DNA from 3 places in the Thalassobaculum salexigens DSM 19539 genome. Region 2 is predicted to be linked to each of the others. Evidence: riboswitches for the same ligand, from Rfam matches in the RefSeq annotation. Region 2 holds a riboswitch; each other region holds the start of a gene.
What was found. A riboswitch is a leader RNA that binds a small molecule or an ion and turns the genes downstream of it on or off. The one in region 2 is predicted to bind thiamine pyrophosphate.
Positions count from the first base shown of each region.

Region 1: another riboswitch for thiamine pyrophosphate. It lies ahead of thiM (hydroxyethylthiazole kinase); the one in region 2 lies ahead of G578_RS0119020 (ABC transporter substrate-binding protein).
Region 3: another riboswitch for thiamine pyrophosphate. It lies ahead of G578_RS0113975 (ABC transporter permease); the one in region 2 lies ahead of G578_RS0119020 (ABC transporter substrate-binding protein).

Region 1 is NZ_AUIR01000012.1:19,735-24,777, forward strand. Features, by position in the region: gene G578_RS0100105 (formate dehydrogenase beta subunit) at 1-392, opposite strand, end outside; gene G578_RS0100110 (NAD(P)H-dependent oxidoreductase subunit E) at 389-904, opposite strand; gene G578_RS0100115 (GNAT family N-acetyltransferase) at 1,621-2,052, opposite strand; gene thiM (hydroxyethylthiazole kinase) at 2,147-2,935, opposite strand; TPP riboswitch at 2,978-3,073, opposite strand; gene G578_RS0100125 (PAS domain-containing protein) at 3,133-3,651, opposite strand; gene G578_RS0100130 (LysR family transcriptional regulator) at 3,750-4,646, opposite strand; gene G578_RS0100135 (DegQ family serine endoprotease) at 4,753-5,043, opposite strand, start outside.
Region 2 is NZ_KE384094.1:813,368-818,410, reverse strand. Features, by position in the region: gene G578_RS0119025 (CHASE2 domain-containing protein) at 1-966, opposite strand, end outside; TPP riboswitch at 1,107-1,204, shown strand; gene G578_RS0119020 (ABC transporter substrate-binding protein) at 1,276-2,421, shown strand; gene G578_RS0119015 (branched-chain amino acid ABC transporter permease) at 2,449-3,339, shown strand; gene G578_RS27090 (branched-chain amino acid ABC transporter ATP-binding protein/permease) at 3,377-5,035, shown strand; gene G578_RS0119005 (ABC transporter ATP-binding protein) at 5,035-5,043, shown strand, end outside.
Region 3 is NZ_KE384093.1:2,052,722-2,057,764, forward strand. Features, by position in the region: gene G578_RS0113965 (branched-chain amino acid aminotransferase) at 1-699, shown strand, start outside; gene G578_RS0113970 (ABC transporter substrate-binding protein) at 678-1,610, opposite strand; gene G578_RS0113975 (ABC transporter permease) at 1,638-2,429, opposite strand; TPP riboswitch at 2,426-2,534, opposite strand; gene G578_RS0113980 (acetoin utilization protein AcuC) at 2,642-3,856, shown strand; gene G578_RS0113985 (DUF192 domain-containing protein) at 3,853-4,290, shown strand; gene G578_RS0113990 (class I SAM-dependent methyltransferase) at 4,393-5,043, opposite strand, start outside.

The sequences.
Region 1 (5,043 bases), on a different contig from region 2:
AGCCCGTCGAGGCCGCCCCAGGCGCTGAGCGAGGCGAGGTCGAGCGGATCGATGACGCCGACCCGGGCGAAGGTCAGCCGCTCCTGATGCTTCAGATACGGGATCTCTTCGGTAAGGCCGAGGGCGAGCGCGTGGTGGCCGTCCCCGGCGAGCAGACCGGCGTCGAACAGAGAGGTCACGTCCTCGGCGGCGACCGGCCCGTAGGCGACCCGGCCGGCGGCGGTCTCCACCTCGACCAGCGGCTCCAGCCAGAACATCCCGCGCGAGCCGTTGCGCACGATCGTCACGTCGGCGCCACGCGCGGCGGCCTCGGCGGCGATGGCCTTGGCGACGGCCTCGGCGCCGACGGAACGGGCGGCGGAATCCCGGGGGACGTACAGCGTGACGGTCATGAGCGGGCCTCCCGCACGGCGGTGTCGAGGCGCCCGGCATCGGCGCGGCCGATCAGCCTGCCGTTCACCATGGCGGCGGGGGCGAGCCCGCAGTTGCCCAGGCAATAGACCGGCTCGATGGTGACACCGTCCTCGGAGGTGCCGCCGAGCGCGATGCCGCGCGCCGCACAGACCGTCTCGATCAGGGCCAGCGCGCCCATGGACTGGCAGGCCTCGGCCCGGCAGAGCTTGACGACGACGGGTCCGGCGGGGGCGCGGCGGTAATCGTGATAGAAACTGACGACCCCGTGGACCTCGGCGCGGGACAGGTTCAGCGCACTCGCGATCGTCGGCAGGACGGCCTCGGGCACGTATCCGGTCTGGTCCTGAAGGTCGTGCAGGATCTCCAGCAGGGCCGCCGGATCGTTGCGGTGGCGGGCGCAGATCGCAGTCGCCTCGGCAACCGCGCCGGCGGGCGCAGTCGGCAGCCCATTCGGCAGCCCGTTCTGCGGCGATTTCTCAGCCTCGATCATCCGTGCCTGTCTCCTATTCACCAGCACTGTCGACCGACACGGCGCAGTGTTCCGGAGACGATGGGCTCAGCCGCAAGTTGCGGTCAAATCGGACGATTCAATGTGTTGATAGACGCGCTCTATGGTGCGGTGCGGGAGAGTGGCGGTACGGAAGCGGCGCGGTACGGGAGGAAGCCAAGGTGCCGCCCCGCCTTCAAACCTCCGTCTTCCCGGCCTCGCGCCGGGACCGAGGGCGACGCTTGCCGGAGCGCCGGCGGCACGTCCCCACAGGTCCAGCGGCCCCAACTCTGGGTCCCGGGTCCGGCCCGGGAAGACGATGGAGTACGGGCGTGGGCATGCTCAGGATGCCCCAGCCAAACGATCTCCCCTCCCCACCTTTTCATCCCGTCTTCCCGGCCTCGCGCCGGGACCGAGGGCGACGCTTGCCGGAGCGCCGGCTGCAAGTCCTCAATGTTCCAGCGGCCCTAGCCCTGGGTCCCGGGTCAGGCCCGGGAAGACGGAGGAGTGTGCGGGTGGGGGCATGCTCAGGATGCCCCAGCCAAACGATCTCCCCTCCCCACCTTTTCATCCCGTCTTCCCGGCCCCGCGCCGGGACCGAGGGCGACGCTTGCCGGAGCGCCGGCTGCAAGTCCTCAAAGTTCCAGCGGCCCTAGCCCTGGGTCCCGGGTCAGGCCCGGGAAGACGGAGGAGTGTGCGGGTGGAGAGCGACGCGTCCCTCAGGCCTCCGTCAGATACCCCCGGTCGAACGCCGCCGGCTGATCCTCGAAGATCGCCATCGCCGTCGTCATCCGCCGGAAGCCGTATTTGCGGTAGATCGGCTCCTTGCCGGGCACGGCGTAGAGCAGGATCTTGCGGTGATCGCGCACCCGGTCGAGCAGGCGGCGGATCACCTGACCGCCCAGCCCCCGGCCCTGGTGGCTCGGCAGCACGACGATATCGCCGAGATAGGCGCAGTCCGCCCCGTCCGACAGCGCCCGCCCGGCGGCGACCAGACGGCCGTCCTCGCGGGCGAATTCGCGGTACAGGCTGTTGGTGAACACCGTGCGCAGAAACTCGGACGTCTTGTCGCCCAGAGGGGCCGCGCGGACCAGGTCCGCCAGTTCCCGCCAGTCCACATCCTCCGCCGACTGGCTCCAGTCGATCGCCATTCTTTATCTCCCCGCTTCGTCAACGCCCGGTGATTAGCCGATGACCCGACGCGTGGCCGAGGCCCAACCGGGCCCGACCGCAGCGGGCCAAGGCTCACACCGCCGCGATCCCGGCCTCGGCGTCGAGCTGCTCCGGGGTCATCGCATGCAGCGTATCCAACAGCGCGGGGCCGAAGCTGCCCGGCCCGCCGGCACGCGCGGCGGCAATCGCCCCGGCTAGGCCGAAACAGGCATGGGCGGCGACCGTGGCCTCGAACGGCTTCTGGCCGACCAGGAAGGCGCCCACCACGCCGGTCAGCGCGCAGCCCATGGCGGTCACCCGGCCCATCAGGGGGTCGCCGCCTTCGATCCGCACGGCGCGGTCACCATCGGTGACGAAATCGACGGCGCCGCTGACCGCCACAACGCCGCCGGTGCGCTGCGCCAGATACCGGGCCGCATCCTCGGCGGCGGAGACCGGGTCGCCGGAATCCACCCCCTTGCCGCTGGCGACCTCGCCGCTCAGCGCCAGGATCTCCGAGGCATTACCGCGCAGCACCGTCGGATTCAGCGCCAGCAGCCGGGCGGCCAGACGGTTGCGGAAGCCGGTCGCGCCCACCGCCACAGGGTCCAGCACCCAGGGCTTGTCCGCCGCCGAGGCGGCCTGGGCGGCAGCCACCATGGAGGATTCCCACCCGGCATCGGCGGTGCCGATATTCACCGTCAGCCCACCGGCGAGTCCGGCGAACTCGGCCGCCTCCTCGATGGCATGCACCATGGCGGGAGAGGCGCCGACCGCGAGCTGGGCGTTGGCGACCACGTTCATGGCGACGAAATTGGTGATGTTCTGCACCAGCGGGGCGGTGTCCCGCAGGGTCTTCAGGTGCGTGCCTGGGCTTTTCATAGGAGCCTTTCCGCCACCGGGGCCGAAGCGGCGCCCGCCTCCAGTCGACGGACCCGCAACTTCCTCCGCCGGCATGATCCGGTTCAGGTTCGAAGGGTACTTCTCAGCCCGCAGATGCGGACGCCCCCGTGCGTGCTCTCAACGTGGCGACGGAACCGGGAGTTCGCAAGATGGCTGTTGTTCCGCCGGGCGCGGCCCTACTTCGCCGAGCCGAACACCATTGCACCAATGAACCGGTCCACAGTCCTGCCGTCATCCGCCAGGGGAAGCAGCAGGGTCTCGTAGGACTTGTGCTCTTTGTCGAGCCAATCGACGACGCCCCAGACCCGGACCGGCCGCTGGGAATCGCGGACCTGGCTGTAGAGGTCGAGCCCGGCCGGCCCGAACACCTCACCGATCCGGCGGCCGGTATTGTCGCGGCCGACATGCTCGGTGATCTCGGTGCCGATCAGGGTGTAGCGGAAGTCGTCGATCTCCGGCTCGACCTGCGCCACGAAAAGCCAGCCAAGGCAGTCCCGCATGTCCAGCGGATCGAAATCGCGACGCGCCGGGAGCATTCCGTGCCGGCATTTCGATTGCCAGGTCTGCAGCAGACCCTGAAGCATCGGGTCGATCAGGGAGACGGTCCAATCCCACTCTCCCGGTTTCGGCGGGACGGCCGATCCCGCGTCGTCGGCGATACCGCGCACACCGGGGCGGACGGATCTGGTAACCATCGATATGCCCTTCTGGGATCAAAATTACGATCCGGTCCGATCTTTCTATACGGCAAACCGACCTGCGCGACAACCAGACCAGGAGCGCCGTATTCCCGCTACGGCGCCAACGGGTCGGGATAGCCCTTCGCCGCTTCCAGCAGCATCTCGACCAGCGGCGACATCGGCTCGCGGTCCAGCGCGACGACGCCGATCATGTGCTCCACCACCGGCTCCACCAGCGGAATCGCCCGGAGGCGCGCCCCCTCCCCGACCACCCGGGTCAGGGCCTCGGGCAGCACGCTGACCAGGCCGGCGGTCTGCACATAGGCGCAGAGATTGATCACCGAATTGCTCTCGATCTCCGGATGCGGATGGCAGCCGGCTTTGGCGAAGGCGCGGTCGATGATCCGCCGGTTCTGCATGTCCGGGGTCAGCGCGCAGAGCGCGTGTTCCGCGGCTTCGGCCCAGGCGACGCTGTCGCGGCCGGCGAGCGGATGGTCCTCGCGCACCACCAGCCGGTAGCGCTCGCGGTACAGCGGCTGCGAGGAGGTGATGTCGATCGGCTCGCTGTCGAGATAGGTGATACCGGCATCGATGGAGAACTCCGCCAGATGCCGCTCGATGTCCTTTGAGGATTGCGAGCGGATGCTGAAGGTGAGCTTCGGAAAACGCCGGCGCAGCAACTCGGTCAGCGGCGGCACGGCGGCCAGCGCGGAGGGAATGACGCCGAGCACCATCCGGCCCTCCGGCGCACCGGACAGGGCGGAGAGGTCGTCGCGCAGGCTGTCGCAATCCTCAAGGATGCGCTGCGCCCATTTCAGGATGTGCTGGCCCTCGTTGGTCAGGCCGATATAGCGCTGGCCGCGCAGCACGATGGGAACGCCGAGCTCATGCTCGAGCTGGCGGATGCGGCCGGACAGGGTGGGCTGGGTGATCCCGCAGGCCTCGGCGGCGCGGGTGAAATGCTGCTCGCGGGCGAGCGCCACGAGGTACTGGAGCTGTCTGATATCCATGGACGCGACGCTCCGGCACGACGCGAAAGGGTCGCGCACCGCTCGGGGTGAAAGGGCCGCACACCGCTGGGGATACACGGTGCACGGCCCTAAAGGTGCCGGTAACTTACGCGTCGCGCAACGGCACCGCCACGTAGCGCTGCTGGCCGTCACGCCGGACCAGCAGGAGCACGGACTTCTTGTGCCCGGACTTCGCCGCGTCGATCGCGGCCCGGGCCTCCTTCGCATTGGCGACCTGCGACTGGCCGACCGCGGCGATCACATCGCCGGGGCGCAGTTCGGCGGCGCCGTTCGGCGCGATGGAGAGCACGACGGCACCCTCCTCCTGGTCGCCCAGGGTCACACCGAGCGGTGCGACCTCGAGACCCTCGGCGTCGGGAGCGCCGGTGGTCGCCTC
Region 2 (5,043 bases):
GACCGTCGCGCCCTCGATCTCCGGTCCGTAGAGCACGACCTTGTCGCCCAGATATTCCGCGAGCTTGTCGTCGGGAAAGCCGCCCAGCAGGTTGTCCAGAAGTAGCGTGGGATAGCGCGGGCACCGCTGCAGCGTGTCCTCCGGCTCCAGCGAGAACCAGTTGACCACCTGGCGCTGCCAGTTTTCGCCGACCGTTGGATTACATTTGAAGGCGTTCTGATTGGCCTCAGCCTCGCGGGTGCCCCAAAGCAGCAGCATCGGGTCGGCGTGAAGGTTGAGTTCTCTTTGTTCCAGGAGCCGGTTGCAGGCCTCGCCCCAGATCGCGTGCCTGGCCGGATCGGCCGGTGTCCGCTCGCAGTAGGACTCGATCAGAGCATTGGCCGGCGCCTGATTGGTCATCGAGCTTTGTCGCCACAGCCGATAATCCTGATAGTCGATCTCGTTCCGGGTCACGCGGGTGGTGACCGGCGTCACAAGATTGGCGATCTGCGGCAGCATCCCGGATCTGGATTCGGCCGACGTGACGAAGACGCTGATATTCTTACGTTTGTACTCGTTGAGGACGAGTATCAGCGGCACAATACCTTTGACGTCCTTGTCCTTCGCGAACAGCAGATCAATGAACACCGCCCGGGGCTCGAAAGTGAGGATCTTCTTCAGGACGCGGGCGTGGTCGATATAGGGCATTGGCCACTGGGAGTGGTTCTCGACAAAGACGTCATCGATCAGCACCACCGCCATCTCCTCGTTCCAATCCGAGCGGAGTTCCGGCCCCATCACGAAACTGAACAGGTCGAGCGTCTTGCGTTCGGTGTACGTCAGAAAGTTGAATGGGTCGGCACTCTGCAGGGCCAGGCCGAGCAGAAGCATGGTGAGAAACCGGGCGATGGATTGTTGGCGCCTGGACGGTCCCTGAATGGGCCCGTCCGGCGGCATACGCAAAGTTTGCGGTGTGTCCATCTTCATGTCGCGGTCCCCCAACCCAGCGGTCGCCAAACAACGTATGGAAACCGCACCCGACCGATGAACGATAAAAAAGAGAATAATGATGTTCAAGTGCACGCATTGTGTGATTTGACACGAACCGGGCCAAGGCCCATGGTCATGGCGTGATGCTGGGGTGCCTCCTCAATGGGGGCTGAGATCAAACCCATCGAACCTGAACCGGGTCGCGCCGGCGGAGGGAGTCGTCACGGCGGTTGTCGATTTTCCTTGCTTCGAGAACGCCGAACGCTCGATCCCTCCCCGGCAACGGACCCGGAGGAGTGAGACGCTATGCCTATGACCTTCGTCCGATCCCTGATGACCCTGGGCGCCGCCGTGGCGGTCCTCGCCGGCGCGGCGCAGCCCGCCCGGGCCGCCGAGCCGCTGGCGGTCTCCGTCCTGGTGCCGATCACCGGCTTCCTGGCGCTGGAGGGCACCGCCCAGCGCAACGGGGCGCTGCTGGCGCTGGACAATCCGCCGGACGGGGTGACCGTCACCTATGACGTGGCCGATACCGCCACCTCGCCGGAGGTCGCCGTCACCGCCCTGCGCCGGGCGCTCGACCGGCAGAACCCCGTCGCCATCGCGGCACCGATCTTCGGGACCCAGATGCTGGCCATGGCGCCGATCGCCGACCGGGCCGACGTGCCGCTGATTACGGTGTCCGGGACAGCCAAGCTGACGGAACTCGGCCATGACGTGGTGTTCCGCTTCTTCCCGACCGACGCGGTGGTGAAGGTGGCCCAGGCGCGCTACGCGGTCGAGGAGCTCGGCATGGAGAAGCCGGCGATCCTCTACCAGACCACCGCCTACGGCCAGAGCGGGCGGGCCGAGCTGGTCCGCGTCCTGGCCGGGCTCGGGGTCGAGCCGGTTCTGGAGGAGGCGATCGATCCGGGCATCAAGGACTTCGTGCCGGCTCTGGAACGGGTCGCGGCGGCCGGGGCGGACGGACTCCTGCTGCAGCTGCATTCGGGACCGACGGCGCTGGCCGTGCGCCAGGCCCATGAGCGCGGGTTCGAGGGCCGGATCGTCGCCGGTTCGGCCCTGCACCAGCCGACCACCGCCGCGCTGGTGGAGCCGGCCGCCCTGGCGGGTGTCTGTGCCGAGAGCGCGTCGTCGCCGGTCTCCGAAAGCAGCCCGGAACTCGCCGCCTTCGCCGAGGCCTACCGGACCCGCTTCGAGGTCGAGCCGGATGCGTTCGCCCTGGCCCAGTATGACGGCATGAACATGGTGCTCGCCGCCCTGGCCGACGGCGCCCGGACGGGGCCGGAGGTGAAGGACTGGCTGGCCGGCCACCGCTACCAGGGTCTCGCCATGGAGTACGTGTCCGACGGCACCGGCAACATGGCCCATGACGCCATCATCCTGTGTTTCGACGGCCGCAGCCGGGTGCCTGCGGTAAAGAAGCGCTACGACAATGTTGACGGTATCCGCTGAGCGTCCCCGCGCTGATATAATGCGACGATGGTGGAAACGTCGCTCCAGCTCCTGGCAACGGCCCTGGCACTCGGCTCGGCTTACGCACTGACGGCATTGGGTTTTGTGCTGATCATCAATGCCGTGGGCGCGGTCAATTTCGCCCATGGCGATCTGGTGATGGCCGGCGGATTCGCGGCAGTCGCACTGGCGATTCTCCTGCCGGAGGGAGTGCCGCTTCCCGGGTTTGTCGTCCTGCCGGGGGTGCTGCTGGTCATGGCGATCGCCGGCCTGGCGCTGGCGGGGGTGGCCTATGTGCCCCTGCGCCGCGCGCCGCCGGTCTCGGTCTTCATCTCGACCATCGCCGTCGGCCTGATCCTGCAGCATGCGATCGCGCTGGGCGCCGGCCCGCAGCCGCGGGTGGGGCCGGCCCTGGTCGGCGGCGGGATGGTCGAGCTGCTCGGCGCGGCGCTGTCCTATCAGCAGCTCGCGACCATCGCGGTGGCCGGCGTGCTCTGCGCCGCCGTCCACATCCTGCTGCACCGGACCCGTTTCGGGCGCCGGCTGCGGGCGGCCGCCCAGGATCCGGAGATGGCGCGGGCCTGCGGCATCGACCTGCGGATCACCGTCGGCGCCACCTTCGCGCTGGCCGGGGCGCTGGCCGGCGGGGCGGGGCTGCTGCTGTCGCACCAGTATTTCGTCACGCCGACGGACGGCGCGACCTTCATGCTGAAGGCGTATATCGCCGTGGTCGTCGGTGGCTGGGGCCGGATCTGGGGCGCCGCGCTCGCCGCCCTGTTCATCGCCGTCTTCGAGGTGCTGGTCGCCGCCGCCGTCTCCTATCTGGTGGCCGAGGCGCTGCTGTATCTGGGGGTGCTGGCTCTGCTCATGCTGCGGCCCCAGGGCCTGTTCGGCGAGGCCGAGGGGCGCCGGGCATGAGCTATCCGGGATGAGGCGGCAATGAGATGAGACCGCAGTGAACAGACGCGCCATTCTCTACGCGGTGCTGCTGCTGGCGGCGGGCGGCGTCCTGATCGCGACGGGCGACGACTACGCCATGCGTATCGCCACCCTGGTCGGCACCTATGCCATCGCCGCCATCGGCTTCCAACTGGTGTTCGGGCGGTTGGGCCTGCTGGCGCTGAGTCAGGGGGCGCTGTTCGCGGTCGGCGCCTATGCCCTCGCGCTGGCGACCGTGCGCTGGGGCTGGCCGCCGCTGGCCGGGCTCGGCCTGTCGGTCGTCGTTCCGGCCCTGGCCGGAGCCCTGGTGGCGGTGCCGATCGCCCGTCTGCAGTCCCATTACGTGGCCCTGGCCACCCTCGGCCTGGCCCAGCTGGTGCTGCTGGCCGTCACCAATCTGGAGATCACCGGCGGGGCCAACGGGCTGTACGGCATTCCGCCGCTGACCGTCCTCGGCCTCGATCTCAGCGCCGGCTGGCCGATGCTCGCCGTGGTCTGGGGCGGGGTGGCGCTGGCGCTCTGCGTCTTCGGCTGGGTGACGGCATCCGGCCGGGCGGCGCGGCTGGCGACCCTGCGAGACGCCCCGCTGGCCGGGCTGGCCCTCGGCCTCGACCCGGTCGGCGCCCGGCTCCTGGTCTTCACCGTCGCCGGTGCTCTGGCCGGGTTCGCCGGCGGGTTCCAGGCACTCGGGCTCGGCGTCGTCTCGCCCGCCGTGGCCCGGTTCGACGTCATGGTGACCTTGCTGGCGATCGCCGTGGTCGGCGGCCGGGGCAGCGCCTGGGGCGCGGTGATCGCCGCCGCCATCCTGGTCCCGCTGCCGGAGGTGTTCCGCGGCCTGGAGCAGGCCTATCTGCTGGCCTATGGGATCATGCTGCTCGCCGCGGTGATCCTGCTGCCGACCGGCATCGACGGGCTGGTCGCCAGGGTGCTGCCCGACCTGCCGGGACCCGTGCCCGAACCGCGCCGGGCGAGGGGCCGCAAGATCTCGGTGCTGAGGGCCGAGAAGCTGGGCAAGCGGTTCGGCGGCGTACAGGCGCTGGACGGCGCCGGTTTCGACGCCCGCGCCGGCGAGATCACCGGGATCATCGGGGCCAACGGCTCCGGCAAGACCACCATGCTCAATATCGTCACCGGCCTGGAGACCGCCGATGGCGGCATCGTCCGGCTGGACGCGATCCCGCTGCTGGCGCAGTCGATCCGGGCCCGCAGCGCGCTCGGCCTGGCGCGCGGGTTCCAGCATCCGGAGATCCCGGCCGGCCTGGACGTGCTGTCCGCGGTGTCCGTCGCCGCCACGGAGTCCGCAGGCATGGCCGCCCTGGAACGGGTCGGGCTCGCTGCCAAGGCCCGAGTGGCGACGGCGAAGCTCGGCCCCGCCGACCGGCGGCGGCTGGACATCGCCCGCGCCCTGGCCTCCGGGCCCACCGTCCTGCTGCTGGACGAGCCGGCCTCCGGTCTCAGCGCGTCGGAACGCGCCGACCTCGCCGATCTGCTCCGCGCGCTCGCCGGCGAGGGGGTCGCGGTGATCGTGGTCGAGCACGGCATGGACTTCCTGCTGTCGATCGCCGACCGGCTGGTCTGTCTCGATGCCGGCCGGGTGCTCGCCGCCGGCCTGACCGATGCCGTACGCGCCGATCCGGTGGTGGTCGCCGCCTATCTCGGGGAAGAGGCCGCCTGATGACCCAG
Region 3 (5,043 bases), on a different contig from region 2:
GGCATGACCTGCCCGCTGACGGCCGAAGAGGTTCACCGGCTCTGCATCGAGGGGCTGGAGTTGCTGCCGGCCGACAAGGACTACTACCTTCGGCCGATGGTGTTCTGCAGCGGCGGCTCGATCCTGCCGGAGACCGGCGATATCCGCTTCACCCTGGCGATCTTCGAGGCGCCGATGCCGCCGGAGAACGCCGGCAAGGCGACGATGACGTCGATCCGCCGGCCCGCCCCCGACCAGGCGCCGACCGACGCCAAGGCCGGCTGTCTGTATCCGAACTCCCAGCGCGCCCGGCGCGAGGCGATGGCGAAAGGGTTCTCCCTCGGCGTGGTCCGCGATCACGACGGCAACGTGGCCGAGTTCAGTCATGCGAATCTATGGCTCGCCAAGGACGGGGTGGCGATCACGCCGAAGCCGAACGGCACGTTCCTTGACGGGATCACCAAGAACCGGGTCGCTTCCCTGCTTGCGGGCGCCGGTATCGACGTGGTCCAGCGCACCGTGACCCCGGCCGATCTCGACGAAGCCGACGAGATCTTCACGACCGGTAACATGGGCAAAGTGCAGACCGTGACCGGCTGGGAGGCGCGGGACCTTCAGCCGGGGCCGATCTTCCGCGCCGCCCGCGATCTCTACGCGGCCCATATCGAGGCGAGCCGCGTGCCGAGCGCCGGCAGCGCCTACCGCAGGGCGGTGGCGTAGCTCTCCACCGGCGGGGTGGTCTCGATCAGCCCCGCCGCCTTCATGAAGGCCGCGAAACGTTCGTAGCGGCCGATATCGAGGGCGGCGGGCCGCAGGGCGAAGCGGGGCAGGGTGTCCCGCCAGGCCCGACGGTTCAGCTCGTCGTCCAGATCCGGGTTCAGCTCGATGAATTTCTGCCACGAGTCGTCCGGATGGTTGATCAGGTACTGGGTGCCGACCTCGATCGCGTTGAGAAAGCGCTTCAGACGCGGATCGCCCACAAGCTTCTTGTTGGTCAGATAGATCAGCTCGTCATAGGGCGGCACGCCGTGCTCTTCGACATAGAAGGCACGGCCGGGCCTGCCGACGATATCCATCTGGTTCAGCTCGAAATTCCGATAGGCGCCGATCACCGCGTCCACCTGGCCGGAGATCAGGGCCGGGGACAGCGAGAAGTTCACGTTTACCAGCTCGTAGTCGTCCTTGCCCAGCCCGGCGTTCTTGAGGACCGCGCCCAGCACCGCGTGCTCGAAGCCGCCGACGGAGAAGCCGATCTTGCGGCCTTTCAGGTCGGCGATTTCCTTGATCGGGCCGTCCTCCAGCACCACCAGCGTGTTCAGCGGCGTGGCGACCAGCGTGCCGAACCGCACCAGAGGCAGGCCGACATCCGCCTGGATATGGAGTTGCGGCTGGTAGGAGATGGCGACCTCCGCCTTTCCGGCGGCGACCAGCTTCGGCGGGTCGTTCGGATCGGCCGGGGCGATCATCTCCACCTCGAGCCCCTCCGCCTCAAAGGCGCCGATGGCCTCGGCGACGAAGAGCGGGGCGTGATCCGGGTTCACGAACCAGTCTAGCAGGACGGTCAGCTTGTCGGCCGCCCGCGCCGGTGTGGCGAGGGTAAGCGCGAGTAGCAGGGCGAGCAGGAAGCGCATGCGTTTCTCTCCGATTGGCATGTTTGGTCAGGACTCGGCCTCGCCGGGCTGCCAGGCCACGGCGCGGCGCAGGAGGGCATCGACGATGGCGTAGAGCGCCACCGCCATGAGGGCGAGGGTGAGGAGGGCGGCGAACATCAGGTCGATCTGCAGCCGCGCATTGGCGTGCAGCATCAGGTAGCCGAGACCCGCGGACGACCCGACCCACTCGCCGACCACCGCGCCGATCGGCGCGACGGCGGTCGCGACCCGCAGGCCGGACGCGAAGGCGGGCAGGGCGGCCGGCAGCCGCACCCGGCGGAACAGCCGCGTCCCGGAGCAACCCAGCGACCGCGCGGCCTCCAGCCACAGCGGATCGACCCGGCGCAGCCCGTCATACAGGGCGGAAGTGACGGGAAAGAAGATGATGAGCGCGGCCATGGCGACCTTGCTGGCCATGCCGTAGCCGAGCCACAGCACCAGGATCGGCGCCAGCGCGAAGACCGGGATCGCCTGGCTGATCACCAGGATCGGGAGCAGCCAGGGCCGCAGGCGGCGCCATTCCGACAGCATCACCGCCGTCGCGAGCCCGACCAGCACCCCGATCATCAGGCCCAGCACGATCTCCAGCATGGTGATGCCGGCATGATGCAGGATGGTCGGCGCGCGTTTCACCCAGGTCGCGGCGACCTCGGCCGGCCCCGGCAGGATGAAGGCGGGCACGCCGCTCAGCCAGACGACCAGTTGCCAGGCCATGATCAGACCGGCGGCGATGGCGAGCGGCCGCAACCGTTTCACGAGGGGACTGTCTGACGAATAGGCGGGTGCGCTCGCGCGCATGCAAGCCTCCTTGCTCCCTACGCCGGTACAAACCGGATCAGGTTCCTGGGGTCGTCCGAAGATCGGACCTCTCAGCCGCTGGATGCGGCTCCCCCGAAGTGGCGAGGCGGAGAATGGACCGGGCGGGCGGACTTGGCAATCCGCGATCTGATCGATTGGGCTCTCGCCACTTGGCAACCGGCTGTGCGCGCTCCAGAGTCCGGCACATGGACATGGCCAGCCCCTCAGACCAAAGCCCGATCGTCGACCCGTCGGTGATCGCCCGGCGCGACCCGGCCTGGACCGCGGGTGTGCTGAAGCCGCCGCCGCCGTCCTTTCCGCGCCGGCCGATCCTGATCGCCAACGAGATCTACCGCCATTCGGTCTATGGCCGCCGCCACCCACTTTCTATTCAGCGGGTAACGCCGGTGGTCGACCTGGCCCGGGCCCTGGGCTGGCTGGACGAGGGGCAGTATCTCGACTGCCTGCAGGCCGGACCCGAGCAGCTCACCCGGTTTCACGACCCCGACTATATTGCCGCGGTGGCCGAGGCGGAGCGCACCCGGCACGTCTCGGAGGAGATCCGAGACCGCTACAATATCGGCCGCAACGGCAACCCGGTCTTCGCCGAGATCTTCCGCCGTCCGGCCACATCGTCGGGGGCCTCGATTCTCGCGGGAACCCTGCTGGCTGGGGTGGAGCGCGGGGTGATCCATTCCCTCGCCGGCGGCACCCATCACGGGCGGCGCGCCATGGCCTGGGGGTTCTGCTTCTTCAACGACCCGGTGCTCGGCATCCTCGCCATGCTCGACCACGGGTTGGAACGGGTCGCCTATGTGGATCTGGATGCCCATCACGGCGATGGGGTGCAGGACGCCTTCCACCACGACGACCGGGTGCTGACCGTCTCGGTGCACGAGGCCGGGCGCTGGCCGCGCACCGGCGCCGTGGACGACCGGGCCGGCGGGACCGCGCGCAATCTGCCGGTCCCCCAGGGCTTCAACGACAGCGAGCTGGAGGTGCTTGTCGAGACCGCCGTCGCACCCCTGGTCGAGCGGTTCTTCCCCGATGCGCTGGTGATCCAGACCGGTGCCGACGGCCTTGCCGACGACCCGCAGGCAAAGCTGGACCTGTCCAACCGCGCCCTGTGGGCGGCGGTGGAACGGCTGGTGCATTGCGCGCCCCGGGTATTGGTGGTCGGCGGCGGCGGCTATAATCCCTGGTCGGTGGCCCGGGCCTGGACCGGGATCTGGGCGACCCTGAACGGAATCGACCCGGACGTGCCGACCTTTGGCGCCGCGGAGGACGTGCTGCGGGGCCTGGAATGGAACCACAGCCGCGGCCGCAACCCGCCGGAGCACTGGTTCACCACGATCGCCGATCCGCCGAATCGCGGCCCCGTCCGCGACGAGATCCACCGTCTGGCCGAGGCCGTGCTGTCGCCATGAGAAACCTAGTTCTTGCCGTCTTCCTGTTGCTCGCCCCGGCCGCCGCCTGGGCGGCGGAGCTCGTGCCGCTGACAGTCACGACCGAGGAGGGGGTCGCGCACCCGTTCCAGGTGGAGATCGCCGACTCACCGGACGAGCGGGCGCGGGGCCTGATGTTCCGCAAGGAGTTGGCCGAGGATCGGGGCATGCTGTTCCTGTTCCCCCGGCGCGAGCGGATCGCCATGTGGATGCGCAACACCGAGATCCCCCTCGACATGCTGTTCATCTCTGACGACGGCCGGGTGACGCAGATCCACGAGCGCGCGGTGCCGCATTCGGAAGCGGTGATCTCCTCACGCCGCCGGGTGCGCTATGTGCTGGAACTTCCGGGCGGTACCGCCGACCGGTTGGGCCTGGCCCCGGGGGCGCTGGTGACCTCCGAGGCGATGCGGTAGCAGAGTGCTCGACGGAATGGACTGGCTCCTGTCATCCCAACCCGCCCCCGGATCAAGCTCGGTGGCGTTCGGGATGTCGGTTGAGAGAATACAGGATCGACCTCACCCCCGCTTGCGCACCAGGGTCAGCCCGTCGCCGATCCCCAGCATGGCCATGGAGACCCGCTCGTCCGCCCGGATCTTCGCGTTCAGGGCGCGGATGACCCGGGTGCTGTCGCTCTGGTCCTCATCGTCCACCACTGCGCCGGACCACAGCACGTTGTCCACCAGGATCAGCCCGCCGCTGCGCACCAGCACCAGGGCCATCTCGTAATAGGCGTCGTAGTTCGGCTTGTCGGCGTCGATAAACATCAGGTCGACCGTGCCGGCCTCGCCACCGTCGATCATCGCCTGCAGGGTCTCGGTGGCCGGCGCCAGGCGCAGATCGATGCGGTCTGCGACCCCGGCCTCTTCCCAGAACGGACGACCGATCCGGGTGAACTCGTCGCTGACGTCGCAGCACACTAGGGAGCCGCCCTCGGGCAGCGCCAGCGCCATGCGCAGCGCCGAGTAGCCGGTGAAGGTTCCGACCTCCACCGCGCGCGTCACCCCCAGCAGTTCCACCAGGAAGGCCATGACGTTGCCCTGGTCGGCGGAGATCTGCATGCCCGCGCTGGGCATCGCGGCGGTGGCGGCGCGGAGCCGGGCGCCGATCTCGGGCTCGCGACCGCCGATTTCGGTCAGATAGGCGTAGAGCGTCGCGTCGAATGTCAG